DNA from 2 places in the Anaerosalibacter massiliensis genome. Region 1 is predicted to be linked to the other one. Evidence: riboswitches for the same ligand, from Rfam matches in the RefSeq annotation. Region 1 holds a riboswitch; the other holds the start of a gene.

Region 1 (10,783 bases):
TTAAATGTACATTTTCTACTACTATGTTGTCAGGTACTGTTAAATCTGCAGGAGCAAAATTCCATATTCCTCTTATTTTTTCGCTTTTTATAAATATATTTGCTATATCTTGTGCATTTTCTTTTGGAGTAGTTATGATCCCAATTTCTACATCATTGTCTTTTATAAATTGTTCCATTAAGTCAACATCTCTTATTTCAACATCTCTTATTTTTAATCCTATAATTTTAGGATTTTTGTCAAATAGAGATAGTACTTTAAATCCTGCATCTTCAAATCCTTTATAGTTAGCAACTGCTTGCCCTAAGTTACCTGAACCAGCTATTACAGTATTGTAATCTTTGTCAAGACCTAGTATTTTTCCTAGTTGTCTATGAAGTTCTTCTACATTATAACCATAACCTTGTTGGCCAAACCCTCCAAAGTTATTTAAATCTTGTCTAATTTGTGATGCTGTAAAACCTGTCAATTTACTTAATTCTTGGGATGATATTCTGTTTATCCCTTTGTTCAATAATTCTCCTAAATATCTATAGTATTTGGGAAGTCTTCTTATGACTGTCATTGAAACTTTATTTTCTCTATCCATGTATAAACTCCCTTTCTTAAATTAATTTTAAAGAAAGTACTGGTCAGAATAATTATACCATCCAGTTATTTATATGTCAATTTTATAACAAGTGGCTAAATAATTCTTAAAAAGTGAATATAAAAACTATATATTACGAACAATAATATAGAAAATTAGTATCCCTATATAGTATATTATACATTTAGTCTGAATAATACTCAACTAAAGTTTAATCAAAGGAGGTTTTTTTTATGGCCAGCAAAGAACAATTACGAAAAATAGCACTTTACTGTGATGAATATAATGCTAATCATAATTCATCTATGAGATCTTCTACTGATTTCTATAATGAAAACTTTAAAAGCTGTGAAAATTGTACCCATTTTACAGAGGAAGGTTTATGTGATATAGATCTTGTAGATAAAGTTTTATCTAGCTTGGCTATGGAATTAGATAAGAAATAGTCCTTCACCTTTCATAGGACTATTTTTTTTGGTAAAATAGATTATAACGAACTTATTTTATAGGAGGAAAAATAATGATTATTTTATCTTGTAATAATATATCCAAATTCTATCTTGCCAATGAAATTTTAAGAGATTTAAGTTTTTCTATAAATGAAGGAGATAAAGTAGGAATAGTAGGTTTAAATGGCTCTGGCAAAACTACTTTATTCAATATATTAGCTAAAGAAACTCCAAAAGATGGTGGAGAAATATATACTCAAAAAAACTTGAAAATTGGATACCTAAAACAACATACTCAAGTAGAAAGTGAAAATACTATATTTGAAGAATGTTTAAAGGTCTTTACCCCTTTAATAAATATGGAAAAAAAATTGAGAACTTTGGAAAAAGAAATAAGCATAGAAAGTAACAAAGGTGAAACGGAAACCTTGCAAAAATTTTTAGAAAAATATTCTACTTTATCTGAAGAATTTTCAAACCAGAATGGTTATGGATTTAAAAGTGAAATAAAAGGTACTCTGAAAGGTTTAGGTTTTTCAGAAGAAGATATGGAAAAAAAGGTAAATAATTTAAGTGGAGGACAAAAATCTAGACTAGCCTTAGCTAAAATGCTTCTTAAAAATCCTGATTTACTCCTTTTGGACGAGCCAACTAATCATTTAGATATTGAAGCAATATCTTGGTTGGAAAAATTTCTAAATGATTATAAAGGTTCCGCTCTAATAATTTCACATGATAGATACTTTTTAGATAATGTAGTAGAAAGAATTTTTCATCTAGAAAACCTAGAACTTAAAACCTATAATGGAAACTACACTGAATTTATGAAAAAGAGAAAAATCCAAATGGAACAATTAAAAAAACAATATGAAAATCAACAAAAAGAAATAGAACGTCAAGAAGAAATAATAGAACGCTTTTTAAATTATGGTGGACAAAGATATATTAGACAAGCTCAAAGTAGACAGAAACTCTTAGACAAAATAAAAAGAATTGACAATCCTGTATCTAGCTCTAAAAAAACAAAATTAGTTTTTGAACCTAAGATAAAAAGTGGTAGAGATGTTTTAGAAATAAGATCCTTAGCAAAATCTTTTAATAAAACCCAATTATTTAAGGATATAGACTTCAATATATATAGAGGTGAAAAGGTTGGGCTTATAGGACCAAATGGTATTGGAAAAACTACCTTATTTAAAATTATTCTAGGTAATGTTTCTTCTACTCAAGGTGAAATCACACTAGGCCATCATGTGAACATAGGGTACTTTGACCAAGAACAAACTAATTTAAATTTAAATAAAACTATTATAGATGAAATATGGGATGAAAATCCAAAGTTGGACTATTATCAAATAAGAACGTATTTAAGCCAATTTTTATTTTTTGGAGATAATATATTTAAAGAAGTAGGAGATTTAAGTGGTGGTGAAAGGAGTAGATTGGCCCTTCTTAAATTAATGCTTTCTAAATCAAATTTTCTTTTAATGGATGAGCCTACTAATCATTTGGATATTGATTCTAAAGAAATATTAGAAGAAGCTTTACAAAACTATAATGGTACACTATTTGTCATCTCCCATGATAGGTATTTTTTAAATACAGTAACAAATAAAATTTTTGAACTTTCTAGTAAAGGTATAGAAGAGTTTCTAGGTAATTATGATTATTATATAGAAAAGAAAAATCAAGTTAAAAAAAATGAAGAAGAAAATACTAAAACAAGAACTCAGATAAAACTCGAAAAGAAGAAAATCAAAAAGAAAAAAGAGAAAGAAAGAAATATGAAAAAAAAGATTTTAGATTTGGAAAAACAAATTCTTTTAAGTGAAGAAAAAATAGGAGAAATAGATGAAAAACTAGCTAATCCTAATATATATAATGATATTGAAAAAGTAAAAAAATTAACTTTGGAAAGAGAAAAAAATCAAGACTTCGTAGAAAAACTTTATGATAAACTAATAAATTTAGAGGAGAAAAGCTAAAATATTATCTTACCCAATAAATCCACAAGTTATTCACAATATCCACAGTTCTATCCACAGCTTTCCCCCTCTATTTTTCTTGATTTTTTTGTTTTTTCCACAATGTCCACATATTTCTCTGTTATATTAATCTACAATGTGAATATTTTGTTGATTATTTATAATTTAGCTCTAAATTTGGCTCTACTGTCATCCCTAGATCAGATTCTTGTCCATCAATATAATTAAAATATCCACAGGAGCCAATCATAGCTGCATTGTCTGTACAAAGAATTGGAGAAGGATATCTTATATTAATACCTTCTTCTTTTCCTCTTGATTTGAATAAATTTCTCAATCCACTATTAGCCGCTACTCCACCTGCCAAAACTATGGTTTTACTATTCTTTTCTTTTGCTAACCTTATACTTTTTTCAACAAGTACTTCTATAACTGCCTGTTGAAAACTAGCTGCTACATCTTCCACTACTATTTCTCCTTTTTTTTGTTCCATATGATTTAAATAATTTAATACTGCAGTCTTAAGTCCACTAAAACTAAAATCATAGCTATTATCTCCTAAAAATGGTCTAGGGAAATCTATAGCTTCTTTATTTCCCTCCTTTGAAAGTTTATCTATTACTGGTCCACCAGGATATGAAAGTCCTAAAGATCTAGCCACCTTATCAAAGGCTTCACCTGCTGCATCATCTCTAGTCCTTCCTATTAATTCATAATCTGTATAGGAATGGGCCTGTACTAGATAGGTATGTCCTCCTGACACTACTAAACAAGTAAAAGGAGGCTTTAAATCTTTATGTTCAATATAATTTGCACAAATATGTCCTTTTATATGGTTTACTCCTATAAGAGGAATACCTAATCCATAGGCTATGGATTTAGCACTAGATATACCTACTAATAACGCTCCTACAAGACCTGGTCCTTGTGTAACGGATACTATATCTAAGTCTTTAAAGCTTATATTTGCCTCTTTTATTGCTTTTTCTATAATTATATTTATATTTTCAATATGTTTTCTTGAAGCTACTTCTGGAACTACTCCTCCAAATTTTCTGTGTATTTCTATTTGAGAAGAAATTATATTTGAAAGAACTTCTCTCCCATTTTTTAAAACTGCACAGGAAGTTTCATCACAGGAAGTTTCTATTGCTAAGTTTATAATATTTTTTTCCATTTTCTAACCTCCAATTGCCCTTATATACTTTTCCACATGATTATAGCATCCTCATTGTCATCTGAATAGTATCCTGGGCGAATTCCACATTCTTTAAACCCATATTTTTTATACAATGATTTTGCAACTTCATTAGATTTTCTAACCTCTAAGGTCATTGCCCTAATATCCCTATCTATACATCTATATATAAGGCCTTCTACAATTTTGTTTCCTATTCCAAGTCCTCTATATTTTTCATGTACTGCTATATTTGTAATATGACCTTCATCTATGATAAACCATATACCACCGTAGGCTACTACTCTTTTTTCTACTTCTGCTACTATATATCTAGCAAGATTGTTTTTAGTTATTTCTAATGTAAAAGCTTCTTTGGACCAAGGAGTACTAAAAGAAGTCTTTTCTATTTCTAGCACATCCTCAATATCTTTTTCAATCATATCTCTTATTAATGGAATCATAAAATCACTACCTTTTTTTATTCAATTGCCTTTGAGCTTGAGATTCTCTTAAGTATTCTGGTGCTAATTTAAAATAGTTCTTCACAAAGTTCTCTTTATCTTCTTTCCATTTTAGAAGAGCTAGTTCTCCTACACTTGACGCCTTTGCCATATTTAATGATATTGGAGAATACAAGACTTTATCCTTTAATTTTTCATCTATTATTTCTTTAAAAATAAGAGTACCATCTCCATTAAATAATACTTTATTATAATTAGAATCTACTATATCTAAAAGTTCATTTATTTCTAAAATGGTAGGTTCCATTTCATTTAAAAGTTTTCCATTCTCCCATCTATATATACCTGTATAAACTCTTTCTCGCCTAGCATCCATTATAGGTACGACAATACCATCAAAAGGTACATTAAATGCTAATGCTTCCAATGTAGATATACCTATAGCTGGCTTATCTAACACATGAGCTAGACTTTTAACGGTAGCTAACCCAATTCTAAGTCCTGTGAAAGAACCTGGTCCTACTGAACCTGCAAAAATATCTATATCTTCTGGTTTCAACTTTAAATTATCCATTAATACTTTAATCATAGGTATAAGTCTTTCTGAATGTGTCATATCTTGATTTAGAGTGTACTCTCCTAAAAGTTTTTCATCATCTAATACTGCACAGGTAGCTACTACACTTGATGTATCTATTGCCAAAACTTTCAATTTTTCTTCAACTCCTCTACTATTGATTCACTTCTTTTTCCACTACTATAAATAGAAACTATTCTTTCATCATCTTTTTTGCCTCTATTCAATTCTATAGTTAATATATCTTCTGGAAGAAATTTCTCAATTTTGTTTCCCCACTCTATGATTGTAACTCCCTTAGAATAAAAATATTCCTCAAATCCTAAATCTATTACATCTTCTATTCCTTCTAATCTATAAACATCAAAATGATATATTGGAACTCTTCCCTTATATTCATTAATAAGAGCAAAGGTAGGACTAGTTACATAATCTTTTACATCTAATCCTTTTGCAATGGATTTAGTAAGGGTAGTTTTCCCAGCACCTAAATCTCCTGTAAGACAAACTATATCCCCACCTTCAAGAATACTACCTAATCTATACCCAAACCTTTCAGTATCTTCTAAATTTTTCAATACTATTTCCATGAAATCAACCTTCCCATAAATAATAAACTACCTTATATTATAGCATTTACAAAAGATTTAAGCTATATTATTGAATAAGTGAAATCTAGAACAATATTTTTCATAAGTTTAGTACTTTCTTTTAACATAGTAGAGATGCAGGGTTTTGGTTTATTGGTTCTCCTTCCAAAAAAGCTTTGAGGAAAATAGGACTCAAAATTTGAGAAAAATCTACCGCAAATCATGGTTATTTGCTAAATTGATTTTTAATCAATTTCACGATTTTTCTCAAATTTTTCCTCTCTATTTTCTATTCAAAGACTTTTTAAGTCAGTCGAATCCAATAAACCAAAACCCTAAATCCATAATTTTTTCTAATAGTACAATGTTAAAGCAAATAGAGATACAAGATGAGCGACTTAAAAAAGTTTTGCTATGAAATAATCTGAGTAAAATAGAAAATGCGTTAAGAATTTTTCATTGTTTGAGCAAAGCGAGTTTGAAAATATTTAGCATTTTCTATTTTACGAAGATACTATTTCATCAAAACTTTTTTCGGAGAGAACCTTGTATCTCTATTTGCTAGAATCTCCACCATGTTAAAAGAAAGTACTAAATTTAAAATTATAAAAATAAAATAAGACTGCCCTTTATGGACAGTCCTAATATTTACATTTATCTATGGAGTATTGGTGATACTCTTTTGTATAGAAGGAATGTAATTAATGTAACTATTAATCCCTTTAATAGATTAAAAGGTACTATTGCATAAAGTATAAGTGATTTAAAATCTACTACATGTCTATTTACTGCACTTCCCATAGCCACAATCTTATCCAATGGCATTCCAAAAAGTTTAGCATAGAAAGGTATCATAACATAATAGTTAGCAATTGCCATAGCAACAGTCATTGCTACAGTTCCTACAGCCATTCCTACAATTGCATTTTTAACATTTTTATCTTTGTGATAAATATATCCTGCTGTATAAACGAATATACTTCCTACAACAAAATTTGCAAATTCTCCTACTGCCATTGTAGTTGTTCCATCTATAGCTAAATTTAAAATATTTTTAATAAGCTGAATCAACACTCCTGCTACAGGCCCTAAGGCAAAAGTTCCCATAAGTGCTGGTACTTCACTTAAATCCATTTTTAAAAATGGTGGTGCAAACCATAGTGGAAATTCTAATAGCATCAATACAAATGCAATAGCCGATAAAACTCCTACCTTAGTCAACATATTAGCTGACATTTTACCTCTTTCTTTTTTTAATTCCATAATAAAATCCCTCCAAGTTAAGTATTTCTTCAGGGACTCAGAAAGGATTCAAAAAACCCCGAAGGATAACCTTCGGGGCATATATACTCTCACGAAAAATTAAGTATAAATCTTCTCCCATCCAGACTCTAACTGTCGGCATTGGAATTTCACCAAATCAACCAAGAACTCTTGGCTCGCGGGCTATAACCGCCGGTGAGGACTTTCACCTCGCCCTGAAGATCAATTTATTCTTAATTATATTATATATATAAATAAAGTTTATGTCAACTATTTCGGAGATTTCATTTTCGCAATTAATTTAACAATCTTATACTATTTCCCCTTAAAATTGCCATTTCCTTCGTTATTTCCATAATTTAAATCATCTCTTATCATAATAACTACATCCGGTTTATACTCTTCTATATATTTATAAAGACTCTTATCTTCATAGTATCTTAAATCCAATATTCTAGTTTCGTTAAAATGATAATATAATAAAGGTTCTACTGCATTAGTAAATGAATCTCCAAATATCAAAGCATTTGGTAGATTTGATCTATTTGTTCTTATCACTGTTTCAGCTAAATCTCCTCCCATAAATACACCATAAGATGGTCTTTCTTTAGGATCTTCTTCTATATGATAAAATTCAGGAGATTCTACCCCATTATCTATTTTTTCATAATCTATCTTTTCTTTTTGGTATCCTACTTCTATTTTTTCATTCGTTGGATATAAATAGTATAGCTGTCTATTTCTACTTCCTAAAATAGGGTTTTCTAAAGTTATTATATCCATATCATTTTCACCTAGTGCCTCTTGAATATCTAATCCAAAATCATTTTTTATTTTATTTATTATTTTCTCATATGTTTTAAATGCACCTCTAAAAGAATAATGATGATCTGTTTTTAGATAAAAATCATCCTTATTTTCTTTTTTAAACTCTTCATCCATATTTATAAAATCTATATTCTTTTCTCTTAGCAATGAAAACATTGTTTTTTCGCTATTAAAAAGAAATTCATAATTATTATAAAAATAATTTGGGTATCTTTCTTTATAATAAGATGACTGCTCTGGTATTCCGATAAAACAAAACTTTCCTCCATACGCATCTACATAGCTACTAAGTTCTTCTATATTATTTGCTATTTCTTTTATATTTGCCTTATGGCTTTCAGGATCATAAATTCTATTATGTTCATAAAATGGTAATAACGTCCCATCTTTACTTATTACTATATCGTTAATTTTATTCTTCCTTAATATATTCATATTTAAATAAGTATATAATTTTAACCACCTATTTCTGCCCACTATATGATCAGATAAATACTCTTCCCAATCATTAAAATACTCTCCATTAAATAAAGTCTCCCTATTAAAAATAGGGGCAGTTGCTAAAGTTCTATTTTCAAAAGAAGATATATCCGTATGAGGATGTATTTTTGTTAATATTGGAATAAAAAATATAATTATTATAAACAGAATCGCTAAATTATAATCACTTACTTTTTTCACTTTCTTAGTTTTTTCTTTCATAAACTTCAGCTCCTAAAATCTAAAATATATAAATGGATTAAATGTAGAATTAATTAGATAAGATATAGATAATATGAATATTCCTATTAATATAATTGGTTTTATATAGTTTTTTATCATAACATTAGCAGAACCTATGGATATCTCTTCAATCTTTCCTTTTATTAATGGATATAATGGAAGTGTAGCTATTATAGATAATATTAGTACAAACTTATACTCTTTTAAATAATACATTGCCTGAAAATTTATAAATGTATGCTTTGTGAATCCAAACATAATTTTTAAATACTCTAATGCCTGAGTCAATGTTTCTGCTCTAAAAAATAACCATCCTATGATAATAAAGAATATAGTATAAATATGCTGAATAGGTCTCCATATTTTTTCTAAATACTTTCCCAAAAATAATTTTTCTATAGTTAAAATACACCCATAATACAATCCCCATATTATAAAATTCCATGAAGCTCCATGCCACAACCCTGTTAGAAACCAAACTATGAATATATTTCTAAAGTATTTTCCTTTACTTACTCTATTCCCACCTAGTGGAATATAAACATAATCTCTAAACCATGTTCCTAAAGATATATGCCAACGTCTCCAAAACTCTGTTATAGATTTTGATATATAAGGATAATTAAAGTTTTCTAAAAACTTAAATCCAAACATTCGACCTAATCCTATTGCCATATCAGAATACCCTGAAAAATCAAAGTATATTTGTAGTGTATATGAAAGAATCCCTAACCAAACTAATAAAACTGAAAGATCTGATGTAGAAGCACTAAAAACTTCATCTGCTATTAGTCCAACTGTATTTGCTATAAGTACTTTTTTACTTAATCCTAATATAAATCTTTCCACGCCATATGTAAAATCATCTAAGCTTTCTTCTCTTTCATTAATTTGCTCTGCTACAGTTTCATATCTTACTATTGGCCCTGCTATAAGTTGTGGAAAAAATGATATATATAGTGCTACATTTAGTGGATTCTTTTGAACTTTACCATTTTGCCTATATATATCTATTACATAACTTAAACCTTGAAATGTAAAAAATGAAATTCCTATAGGCATTACTATATCTCTAATGGATATAGATGTTTTAAATACTGTATTTATATTTCTTATTAGAAAGTTAAAATACTTATAATAACCTATAATCAAAATATTTATTATAATTGCCAAGCTTAATATTAATGTTACTTTTCTCCTATCTTCCCTATATTTATCTACAAAAAGTCCTAATATATAATTAACTACAATTGAAAAAAGCATTACTAATAGATATTTAGGTTCTCCATATGCATAGAAAAATAAACTAAATATTAATAGTACTGTGTTCTTTAATTTTTTCCCTGGTATGTAATAACAAAAAATAACTGCTGGTAAGAACAAAAACAAAAATACAACGCTACTAAATAACATAATTTTTTTCCTTTCTCAAATAATATTATATTTATTTTCATAACCTGTCTAATTTATGATAAGATATGCAAAAAATTTAGTTATAAATACAAATATAAATATAATAACAATCAATAAATATATTGTTTTTTTAGATTTTGTTTTCCTATTTACCATTTCCTTACTTCATAATTTTATACTATTATCTATATTGTACCACTTTTCAGATAAAAACAGTTTGTTTTTGAATAATTATTCACAAAATTTAATTTTTTATACATAAACAGGTAGATTATTATAATAATCTACCTGTTTAATATATTTTTCTTCCAAAATTCTCTATATAGTCTATCTTCTATATACCACTTTTCCATCAATAATAGTTGCAAAAGTTTTGCAATCTATATCTTTAAGTGGATTTCCATCAAATATAACTATATCTGCGTCTTTTCCTACTTCTAAACTTCCTACTCTATCTGAAATTCCTACTATCTCTGCTGGATTAATAGTGATGGCTTTTAAAGCTTCCATTTCATCTAATCCAGATTTAGCTGCTAAACCTGCACAAAGGGATAGATATTGTAGTGGAATAACTGGAGAATCTGTTATAATAGCAATTTTAACTCCTGCTTCATTAAGTATTCTTGGAGTGTCAAAAGTTTGATTTCTAAGTTCTATTTTAGATCTATCTGTTAAAGATGGTCCAACTAAAGCAGGTTTTCCTTCTTCTGCTAATATATCTGCAA
Region 2 (10,783 bases), on a different contig from region 1:
AATAGTTATCCATGTTGAATCTCCATCATCCTCTAATTTTCTAATAGTTCCTATTCCATCTATATGCCCACTAACTATATGACCTCCTATTCTATCACCTATCTTTAATGCCCTTTCTAGATTCACACTATTGCCAATTTTACAAATATTAAGATTCGTTTTAGATAGTGTTTCATTCATAATATCTGCTTCAAAATAATTTGAATCATATTTTTTCACTGTAAGACATATTCCATTTACTGCTATGCTATCTCCTAATGAAATACCTTCTAATATTTTATTGCATCCTATTTTTAAAGTACTTATTTTACTAGATTTAATGAAATTTGAAACTATGCCTATTTCTTCAATGATTCCCGTAAACAACAACTCACCCCCAATTATAGATATCCTTCTACTACTAGATCTTTCCCTAGTTTGAAAGTATCAATATTTTTTAACTGTGGTACATCTTTTAATAGTCCTATCCCCCTTCCTTCTACTGGAGTCTTAGCACTAGCTCCTCCAATTATTTTAGGTGCAATAAAAAATATTGCTTTATCTACTAAATCTTCTTTTAAAAAAGAAAAGTTTACTTCTCCTCCACCTTCTATTAAAATACTATCTATTTTTCTTTTCCCCAATTCATCCACTAAAAAATTCAAATCTACTTTTCCTTCCTTCAATGGAGAAACTATCACTTCTGCACCAGTATTTTCAATATTTTTTATTTTATCTTTTGCTGCCTTCTCTGTCACAACTACCATAGTATTTGCTATATCTAAAGTAGTTAGCAATTTTGATTTAAGAGGAATTTTCCCATGACTATCTAAAACAATTCTTGTAGGATTTTTATATACTCCATCTTCAATCCTTATATTTAATATTGGGTCATCCTTTAAGACTGTATTAATTCCTACTAATATTCCAGATACCTTATTCCTTAATTTATGAGAATATTTTCTTGATTCATCACTAGTTATCCATTTAGATTCTCCAGAATAGGTGGCTATTTTTCCATCTAAACTCATACCAGCCTTTAGAATACAAAATGGCTTTTTAGTTTTTATATATTTTATAAATATTTCATTATTCTTTTCTGCTTCTTCTTCGAGAACTCCAACCTTTACATCTATATTATTTTTCAAAAGCAGTTCTATCCCTTTCCCTGATACTAATGGATTAGGATCTTTCATAGCTATAACTACTCTTTTAATTTTTCTTCTAATGATTTCATTTACACAAGGAGCATTTTTTCCATAGTGAGAACAAGGCTCTAATGTAATATACATAGTAGCTCCTTCAACATTATCTTTTACGCTATTAAATGCATTTATTTCAGCATGTGCTTTTCCATATGCTTCATGGTATCCAGATCCTATTATATCTCCATCCTTTACAATCAATGCTCCTACAATAGGGTTAGGGTTTACAAATCCTATCCCTTTTTTTGAAAGTTCCAATGCTTTATCCATAAAATACTCATCAACACAAGTCATATAATCACCTCCAAAAAAATAAACTGCCCTGAAAAATTCAGGACAGTTTACAATTAAATAAATGTATGCAAAAAAAGCATACAACCTTCTTTCATCCAGACTGTACTGTCGGCTTCGGAATCTAACCGAATCTGCCTTTCGGCTCGTGGGCTATACCACCGGTAGGGAATTGCACCCTGCCCTGAAGGTTCAAGATATCTTATGTAATTTTATATCATTATAACATTATGTTAAATAAAATGCAAACTTTTTATTTCTTTACTTTATAATCTTTAATAATAAATGGCCAATTTTTAGTTTTTTCCTAAAAATTGGCCATTTATTACTCATCTACTTTTAAAGCTCTCATAGAGTTTAAAATAGCTATAACAGAAACTCCTACATCAGCAAATACTGCTTCCCACATACTGGCTACACCAAAAGCTCCCAATACTAATACTATGCATTTAACTCCTAAAGCAAATATTATATTTTGTGTAACTATTTTTTTAGTCTTTTTAGATATTTTAATTCCTGTAGATATTCTCTTAGGTTCATCAGTCATTATAACTATATCTGAAGCTTCTATAGCTGCATCTGAACCTAATCCTCCCATAGCAATTCCTACATCTGCTCTAGCTAGTACTGGAGCATCATTTACTCCATCTCCAACAAATGCAACTTTTCCTTTTTTCTTTTTTTCTCTCATGATTTTTTCCAATATATTTACCTTGTCTTGAGGAAGAAGTTCTCCATATACTCTATCTACTCCTAATTCCTTGCCTACTCCTTCTGCAACTATGTTATTATCTCCTGAAAGCATAATGGTCTCTTTAATCCCCATTTTTTTCAATTCAGATATAGTATCTTTTGAATCCTCCTTTATTTCATCAGATATAATTATATTTCCTATATACTCATTATTTTTAGCTACATATACAATAGTTCCAAAGCTTTTCTTTTCTCTAATAGGAATGCCTTCATCTTTAAATAACCTTTCATTACCTACTGTTATTCCATCTCCATTTACTTCTACCTTTACTCCTTTTCCTGATATTTCTTTATAATTTTTTATATTATTATTGTCTATTTCTTTTCCATAGGCTTTAAGTATAGATTTGCCTATTGGATGATTTGAAAAAACTTCTCCAAAAGCTGCATATTCTAATATTTCATCAGACGTAAAACCTTCTAAAGGTTCTATTTCTGTTACTTGAAAAATTCCTTTTGTTAAAGTACCTGTTTTATCCATAACTATAGTATCTACCTGATTTAATGCTTCTAGATAATTTCCACCCTTTATAAGTATTCCAGTTTTTGAAGCCCCACCAATTCCACCAAAGAAACCTAAGGGTATTGAAATAACCAATGCACAAGGACAAGATATTACCAAAAATACTAAAGCCCTATATATCCATTCACTTAAATTTAAATTAAATAAAAGAGGTGGAATGAACGCTATCAATAAAGCACCTACTACTACTACGGGAGTATAATATCTAGCAAATACTGTTATGAAATTTTCAGTTGAAGCTTTTTTGCTAGAAGCATTTTCAACTAAATCCAATATCTTTGATACTGTTGATTCTCCAAATTCTTTTGAAACTTCAACAGTTAATAATCCTTCATTATTTACAAAACCACTTAATACAGTATCACCTTCTTCTATAGTTCTAGGAACTGTTTCACCAGTTATATTAGAAGTATCTACATTAGATTTTCCATCTACAACAATACCATCTAGAGGAATTTTTTCTCCTGGTTTTATAACTATATAATCTCCTATTTTTACCTCAGAAGGTTCTACTTTTTTTATTTTTTCTCCCTCTTTAATATTTGCATAATCAGGTCTTATATCTAATAATGATTTTATAGATTTCCTAGAGTGTCCTACTGCTATGTCTTGAAATAACTCACCTAATTGATAAAAAAGCATTACAGCTACACCTTCAGGATATTCTCCTATAGCAAAAGCGCCTATAGTGGCTATTGCCATTAAAAAATTCTCATCAAATACTTGACCTTTAGATATATTCCTTAACGCTTTTAGTAGTATTTCTCCTCCAACAACTATATAACTTATAAAGAAGAAAATAAATCTAGAACTTCCTTCGAATTTTAATATTATAGGTATTAAAAATAAAATAGCAGATATTATTAGTTTTGCTATTTGACTATTTTCTACATTCCCATGATCATGATCATGGTCGGAAGTATTAGTAGAAGAATCTTTTTCATAAACTTTTACATCTGGTTCAATTTCATTTACAATAGATTTTACTTCATTAGATATTTTATCTAAATCATTATTTGAATCTATCTGAACCCTTAACTTTTTAGATACAAAATCCATTGCTGCATTGTCTACACCAATTATATTCTTTGTTTGTTTTTCAATTTTATCTGCACAATTTGCACAGTTTAATCCCTCTAATATAAACTCCTTTTTAATCACTAGATTCATCCCCTTTATCAATCATTAAACATATGAGCAATTGTTCATATGTTTAAGTATATTATATCCCCTAAATATTTAGTTGTCAATACTAATTAAAAAATAAATCCCTAGCTTTTAACTAAGGATTTATTAAACTATTTTTATATATTAAATTCTCCTATATAGCTGTAGCTTGTCCCATTTACTTCTACATCTTCACAATTTATTAGGTTCCATTTACCAGTTACTCCAATAGCAGTAGCCATATTTTCAAAATAATACATAATGATACCTGCATCTATGAAACTAACTTTATCTTCTTCTTTCATTAAAATTAAAATTATTTTACTGTCCTTAAGTATGAATCTCCATGGTTGGTTATTAAAACTTGATGGAGCAAATCTTACATAGAAAAATAAATCGCTTAATCCTCTATTTTCTAACTCTTCTGCAGATATATTTTTTCCTATCTCATCCTTATATACAATATCTTCTATAGATAATCTACAGCTATCCGGTTCTTGAATAAAAGGATTCTTAGGTGTTGGATACCCAATAGCTAAAATATAATTTACATCTCCATCTAAATTATTGCACAATTCTTTTTTTATTTGTCCATCTACATTCTCTATACTTATCCAACAAGTTCCTAGACTATATTCTGTTGCCTTAGTTATAAGTTTTTCCATAGCATAAGCACCCTTTATTATACTGTCTCTAGAACTATCTAAAGTTTCTAATGCAATATAATGTGGACTTTTAATCATTACTCCTGAATAACCACCTTTTCCTTCAAGAGTTTTATATACTTTGTCTCCATTTTTAAGTAATAGAAATCTAAAATTTTCATCTCCTATTTCCTTTTCTATTTCTTTTCCATAGTCTATAACCTTTTCCAATATATCCTTGGATACCTCTTTATTTTTATACTCTCTTGTAGATTTTCTATCTCTTAGAAAATTGCTCATAAGCATTTCAAATCACCCTTTCCTATAATTTCTATTTTAAATATAAAATTTTTAAACCCTTTAAATATAATTAAATTAATTCTAAGAAAACTAGGATTTTTTCAATATGTATTAATAGTTTAAAATGCACAAATAAAGCCGGAACAATACCTACTATTATTCCTCCTACTACATCTGTAGGATAATGTACTCCTAAATACATCCTAGAAATCCCAATTATAAATGCCAATACTATTACTGGAATAATTAAATATGAATAGTTCAAAGCAAAAATAGTAGCCATTGAAAATCCAGCAGTCGTGTGTCCAGATGGAAAAGAATAATCCTTAAGATTTAAACCAAATGTATTTATATTCTGAAGAACTTTGTACGGTCTTTCTCTGCCTAAGGATCTTTTCAATATCTGAACAATTATCTGGCTTATGGATATAGATATAGCAGCCTCTACCGCTACAAATCTTAATTTACCATTTCCAAATAAAATTAAAATAATTAAAAGTATTGTATTAAATATCCCACTACCTAGGTCTGTAGCCATATACATGAATTTATCTAGGAAGCTAGATTTAATAGTGCTATTGAACCAATTTAATATTTTTCTATCAAAAGAATTAGTTTTCCTATGTCTTTTCATATTATCACCTAATACAGTCTTAGTTAAATATATTATTACAGACTATTGTTACCCATTTTTTATCTTTCCTCACTTAAATCTTTAGCATAATCCACTAAAATTGTTACATTTGAATAAAGTTCCTGCAAACTGCTATTTATTGTTCTAATTGTTTTTTCTTGTAAGTTTGTGATTTTTCTCATTTCTTCCATAACTTCATTTTGAGTATTTGATGTGTCTTTTATTCCTTCCAATATTTTTTCTATCTTATTTATAGAATCTGAACTGCTAATAGCTAATTTTCTTATTTCTTCTGCTACAACTTCAAAACCTTTTCCTTCTTTGCCAACTCTTGCTGCTTCTATTGAAGCATTTAATCCTAACAAATTAGTTTGCTTAGATATTTTTTGTATTATATTAATTATATTATCAGTTTCATCAATATTTCCCATAAGCTCATTCGTTATACCATTTACCTTATTTGTCACCTCTAATAAATTATAAGCAGAATCTTCAATAGTTTGGGATGTATTAGTTAATTCTTCTAATCCTTCAGAAAGATTTTCTGCCAATTTTAATAATTGCTCCTGTTTATCAATAGTTAAAACAAAAGATACAGCTCCTACAATTTCCCCATTTTCCCTAACAGGTACTCCACAAGCTATGTATGGAAATCCTCTTACTTCTTTAGGTACCTTTCTTATAACTCTTCTCCCATTCTTAATACATTCTCCTACTACAGAGCCTTCATAAATAACTTCTCCTTCTACAGCCAGCTGAGGTATTTCATCTCCTTTTATAAAGTCAATGTACTTTTCTCTATCTGTAATAGTAACTGCTACATCATTTATAGTTAGATCATTAATATAAGGTGCTACCATTTGAAAAGCTTCCAAAATTTTAGCCATATTTCTCCCCCTCAATTAGATTGTATATTTCCAAGTATAGAATTCGACATAAAAAGAGCTAATCCTTTTTTAAAAATCTTTATACTATTCATTACATATTTTACAACATTTTTTTCTGCAGCCTTTTCTACTCTTGTTTTCTTTACAATAATGTTTAGGTGAACCACATTTTGGACATATATCATCTTCATGTTCTAAATCTTCTACTCTTTCTTGCCAACTATTACCACATTTTTCACATACAAGCTTGCAAATATGTTGAGTATAATTGCCACCAGTTATTCTTATAGCTTTTCCATTTATTAAACTATCTGCAACTTTCTTTTTGGCTTCATTGTAAATTCTTTGGAAGGTTTGCCTAGATATTTCCATACTATTTGCACATTCTTCTTGTTCAAGGCCCTCTAAATCTCTAAGTCTTATAGCTTCTAATTCTTCTATTTTTAGAGTATTTTCATTTAAATTCTTCTCTGTTTTAGAAGGAACAAAATATCTATATTCAGGTAATTTTTCAACTCGTCTCCATTTTATAGGCCTAGCCATAATACCACTCCTTAACAAATACTTATAGGACTATTATATTTAATTATAAATTTTTTTCAATTAGAAAACAGGAAACATAATGCCCTTTTGTAATTTCCATAAGCTCTGGTTCTTCTTTCTTACACTTTCCATAGCTATATGGACATCTTGTGTGAAATGAACAACCTGTAGGAATATTTATAGGGCTAGGTACTTCTCCTTTAAGTATTAGTTTTTCTTCATTAAACTTTTTTTCCTCTAAATTCGGAAAGGCTGATATTAATGCTTTTGTATATGGATGGGTAGGACTTTTAAATATTTCTTTATTAGAACCAATTTCAACTATTTTACCTAGATACATAACTCCTACCCTATTAGATATATGTCTTACTACATTAAGACTATGGGCTATAAATAAATATGTAAGACTATATTCGTTTTGAAATTTTACTAAAAGATTCAATATTTGAGACTGAATAGATACATCTAATGAGGAAACAGGTTCATCACAAATTATAAATTTAGGTCTAGTAGCTAAAGCTCTTGCTATTATTAACCTTTGTTTTTGACCTCCACTAAATTCATTAGGAAGTTTCCTCTTAGATGATTTAGGAAGTCCTACCATGTCCAATAATCTATCAACTTCTTCATTAAGTTCATATCTAGGAACTATTTTGTGAAGGATTAACGGTTCAACAAGTATATCATAAGCAAACATTTTAGGGTCTAGTACTGAAGAAGAATTCTGAAAAACTATCTGTAAATCTTTTCTTAGTTTCCTAAACTTTTTCCTATTATATTTTAATATATTATCCCCATTTAATAAAACCTCTCCATCTGTAGGATTTAATAATCTTAAAATTAACTTACCAGTAGTACTTTTGCCACAACCACTTTCTCCCACAAGTCCAAATGTTTCCCCTTCATATATATCAAAAGATATTCCATCAACTGCCCTTATCATCTCTTTACTTTGAGACATATTAAAATACTTTTTTAAATTCTTAACACTAATTAGAGGCATTTCCATAGTTTTTTTCTACCTCCTCTGAATAAAGTAAACATCTAACTAAATGATCTTTCTTTATTTCCACTAATTTAGGCATATAATTATCACATATTTCAACTTTCTTCTCACATCTTTCATGAAAAGGACATAGTTCGAATCTACTATTTAAATCTGGAATATATCCTTTAATACTATAGAGCACATCCTTTTTTTCTTCAATTTTAGGAATACATTTCATAAGACCAATTGTATAAGGATGAAGAACTTCTTTTGTAATTTCATTTATAGGTAAACTTTCTAATACTTTTCCTCCATACATTACTATTACTCTATCTGCTATTTGATTTACTATTCCTAAATCGTGAGTAATTAAGAGTATAGACATATTGTATTTTTGTTTTAGCTCCTCTACAAGAGACAATATTTCTGCTTGAGTTGTCACATCTAAAGCTGTTGTTGCTTCATCAAGTATTAACAAATCTGGCTTACATATCAATGCCATGGCAATCATAACTTTTTGTATCATCCCTCCACTTAGCTCATATGGGTAGGAATTGTATCTCTTTTCTGGATCGGGTATATTTACAATTTTTAACATCTCTATAGCATTTTTTCTTGCTTCCTTTCTTTTCATTTTTTTGTGAATCATTAAACATTCCATTAATTGGTATCCAATTTTAAGTCTTGGATTTAGACTATTCATAGGTTCTTGATATACTATGGAAATTTTATTTCCTCTAATTTTAGTAAGTTCTTTCTCACTCTTTTGAAGTAAGTCTTCTCCTTTAAAAAGAATCATTCCAGATTTAATCTTTCCATATGGTTTAGGTATAATTCCCATAATTGAATAGGCTGTTACACTTTTTCCGCTCCCTGATTCTCCTATGATAGATACTATTTCCCCCATATTTATACTAAAACTTACTCCATCTACCGCGTGAACAACTTTATCATCAATGTAGAAATAAGTTTTTAAATCTTTTATATCAAGAATTTTCTCCATTATATCACCATCCCAATATATGTAAAATAGAATCTAATATAAATTGAGTTTGAATTTCTAATTTATCTCTATCTATCTCATCTAAATTATCTTGTTTAGTTCCATAATATTCATCATAATAAGTATCAGAATCTATACCACTAAGGACTATACCTGATGAACCAAAATGATTTAGTCTAAGGGAACTTAAAATTGCTTTAGACACTTGCTCTTGCTCCAATGAAATATCTAGCTTTTTAGCCTTTTTCCTCATATAATAAATATTATCCATATGTTCTTTGTACTGAGTTGTAATCATAGTAGTATCTATATAGAGATTATCTTCTTTCTCTAGTCCTAAAAAATTCACATATATGAAAAATCCATCATCCTTAATATAATCACTAAATCCAAATACTTCTGCTCCTCTGCTATAGTATTCAGAAGAATCTAAAAAAGCAAAAATTATATTCCTATCTGGGGTTTTCTCTATTTCTGATAAACTTTTAGCTATACTTAATATTGTACTTATACTAGTTCCATTTTTATACAGCCCCTCATACTTCATCTCTTTTTCAAATCCCAAATAATCATAATCTGTTACTATAACTAATGGTTTCTCATCTGTTTTTCCCTTGATCATAGCCCCAATATTTTTTCCTATTAGCTCTTCTCCAATTTCCACATCATTCTCTATACTTAATTCATTACCTGAATAATTTGATAGTTCTTTAACTATTTCCTTTTTAGCTTCAATTATAAATGGATTATTATGTTTTCCCTCAATATTATATAATTGAACCCAATCTTTATCCTCTGCTTTATCATCATCATCTATATTTATTATAATACCTTCTACAGAAGGGTTTTTCCCAATTTGATGACATAAGTTTATAGAATCCTCATAAAATTCATTTGTATCTACAATAATAAAATATTTTTTCCCATCATCAAAGTTTTCTTCTTTATAATCATCTAATAATATTATCTTTCCTTCCATTCTTTTTATAGGAGAAATATGAGCATCCTCTTTATTTTCAAAGAAAATCTGGTTAATAAAGAAATCTTTTCTAAGACTATATTTTTTCAACTCCTTAGCTTCTTTGGAAATAATTATTTGGGAATTCTTTAGTATAGGAATAGGTCTTTTGGTCTTAAATTTCTCTATATATTTATCATCATAAATAGGATCTAAACCTATTTTTTTTAACTCTTTAACTATATAGTTGCAAGCTTCATCTCTTCCCTTAGTTGAAACCAATCTTCCCTCGTATTTGTCTTTTGATAACTCTTCAATAGGATTAAAAGATACCACTGCTTTAACTTTATATCCAAGATCTAATTTAGGTACAACTATAATAGAAATAATAACCATGATTACTATACTTTTTGCAAATACTTTTTTTCTGTATTTTTTGAAATTTATGATCTCATAAATATAAGTAGTAGGCAATAAATTATATAAAAATCTTTTTATATTGTGTAGTACAAGAGAACCTCTTTTATCCACTTCATATTGAATACCTTCACCTAATAAGTTGAATCCACTAATAGTTATAAAAAACATCAAAGCTGGATAAAGGACTATCCAAGGCCTTCCAGAAGATATTGCATATCTAGAAGAAGAAAGCATACCTCCCCATTCTGGATGATAATTAGGTTTATATGCAAGTCCTCTCAACTTCTGAAATAAGTCATATTCATCTACTCCCACATATATTCCAAATAACCCTAAGGTAGCTAAATTGATTAATACATTACTAATTTCAAGAAAGAATGCAACTACAAGCATAGTTATAAGATGTGGTAACACGTTTTGAAAAGCAATTAAGATATTATTTTTTCCTATAGCTATTTCTCCTTCTATGAAATCTTCATTTAAAATAC

What was found. Region 1 has a riboswitch for FMN ahead of NSA23_RS11765 (ECF transporter S component). Riboswitches for the same ligand answer to the same signal wherever they lie in the genome.
Region 2: another riboswitch for FMN. It lies ahead of ribD (bifunctional diaminohydroxyphosphoribosylaminopyrimidine deaminase/5-amino-6-(5-phosphoribosylamino)uracil reductase RibD); the one in region 1 lies ahead of NSA23_RS11765 (ECF transporter S component).

What each region holds. Positions count from the first base shown of each region.
Region 1 is NZ_JANJZL010000008.1:107,041-117,823, reverse strand. It holds gene NSA23_RS11800 (redox-sensing transcriptional repressor Rex) at 1-589, opposite strand, end outside; gene NSA23_RS11795 (hypothetical protein) at 823-1,035, shown strand; gene NSA23_RS11790 (ABC-F family ATP-binding cassette domain-containing protein) at 1,110-3,023, shown strand; gene tsaD (tRNA (adenosine(37)-N6)-threonylcarbamoyltransferase complex transferase subunit TsaD) at 3,178-4,200, opposite strand; gene rimI (ribosomal protein S18-alanine N-acetyltransferase) at 4,221-4,664, opposite strand; gene tsaB (tRNA (adenosine(37)-N6)-threonylcarbamoyltransferase complex dimerization subunit type 1 TsaB) at 4,672-5,376, opposite strand; gene tsaE (tRNA (adenosine(37)-N6)-threonylcarbamoyltransferase complex ATPase subunit type 1 TsaE) at 5,373-5,831, opposite strand; gene NSA23_RS11765 (ECF transporter S component) at 6,486-7,094, opposite strand; FMN riboswitch at 7,200-7,321, opposite strand; gene NSA23_RS11760 (alginate O-acetyltransferase AlgX-related protein) at 7,410-8,624, opposite strand; gene NSA23_RS11755 (MBOAT family O-acyltransferase) at 8,637-10,058, opposite strand; gene NSA23_RS11750 (amidohydrolase) at 10,386-10,783, opposite strand, start outside.
Region 2 is NZ_JANJZL010000002.1:170,242-181,024, forward strand. It holds gene NSA23_RS03815 (riboflavin synthase) at 1-366, opposite strand, end outside; gene ribD (bifunctional diaminohydroxyphosphoribosylaminopyrimidine deaminase/5-amino-6-(5-phosphoribosylamino)uracil reductase RibD) at 381-1,478, opposite strand; FMN riboswitch at 1,558-1,671, opposite strand; gene NSA23_RS03825 (heavy metal translocating P-type ATPase) at 1,801-3,912, opposite strand; gene NSA23_RS03830 (nitroreductase family protein) at 4,056-4,868, opposite strand; gene NSA23_RS03835 (phosphatase PAP2 family protein) at 4,933-5,496, opposite strand; gene NSA23_RS03840 (methyl-accepting chemotaxis protein) at 5,556-6,383, opposite strand; gene NSA23_RS03845 (DUF134 domain-containing protein) at 6,468-6,926, opposite strand; gene NSA23_RS03850 (ABC transporter ATP-binding protein) at 6,970-7,935, opposite strand; gene NSA23_RS03855 (ABC transporter ATP-binding protein) at 7,916-8,917, opposite strand; gene NSA23_RS03860 (M28 family peptidase) at 8,922-10,783, opposite strand, start outside.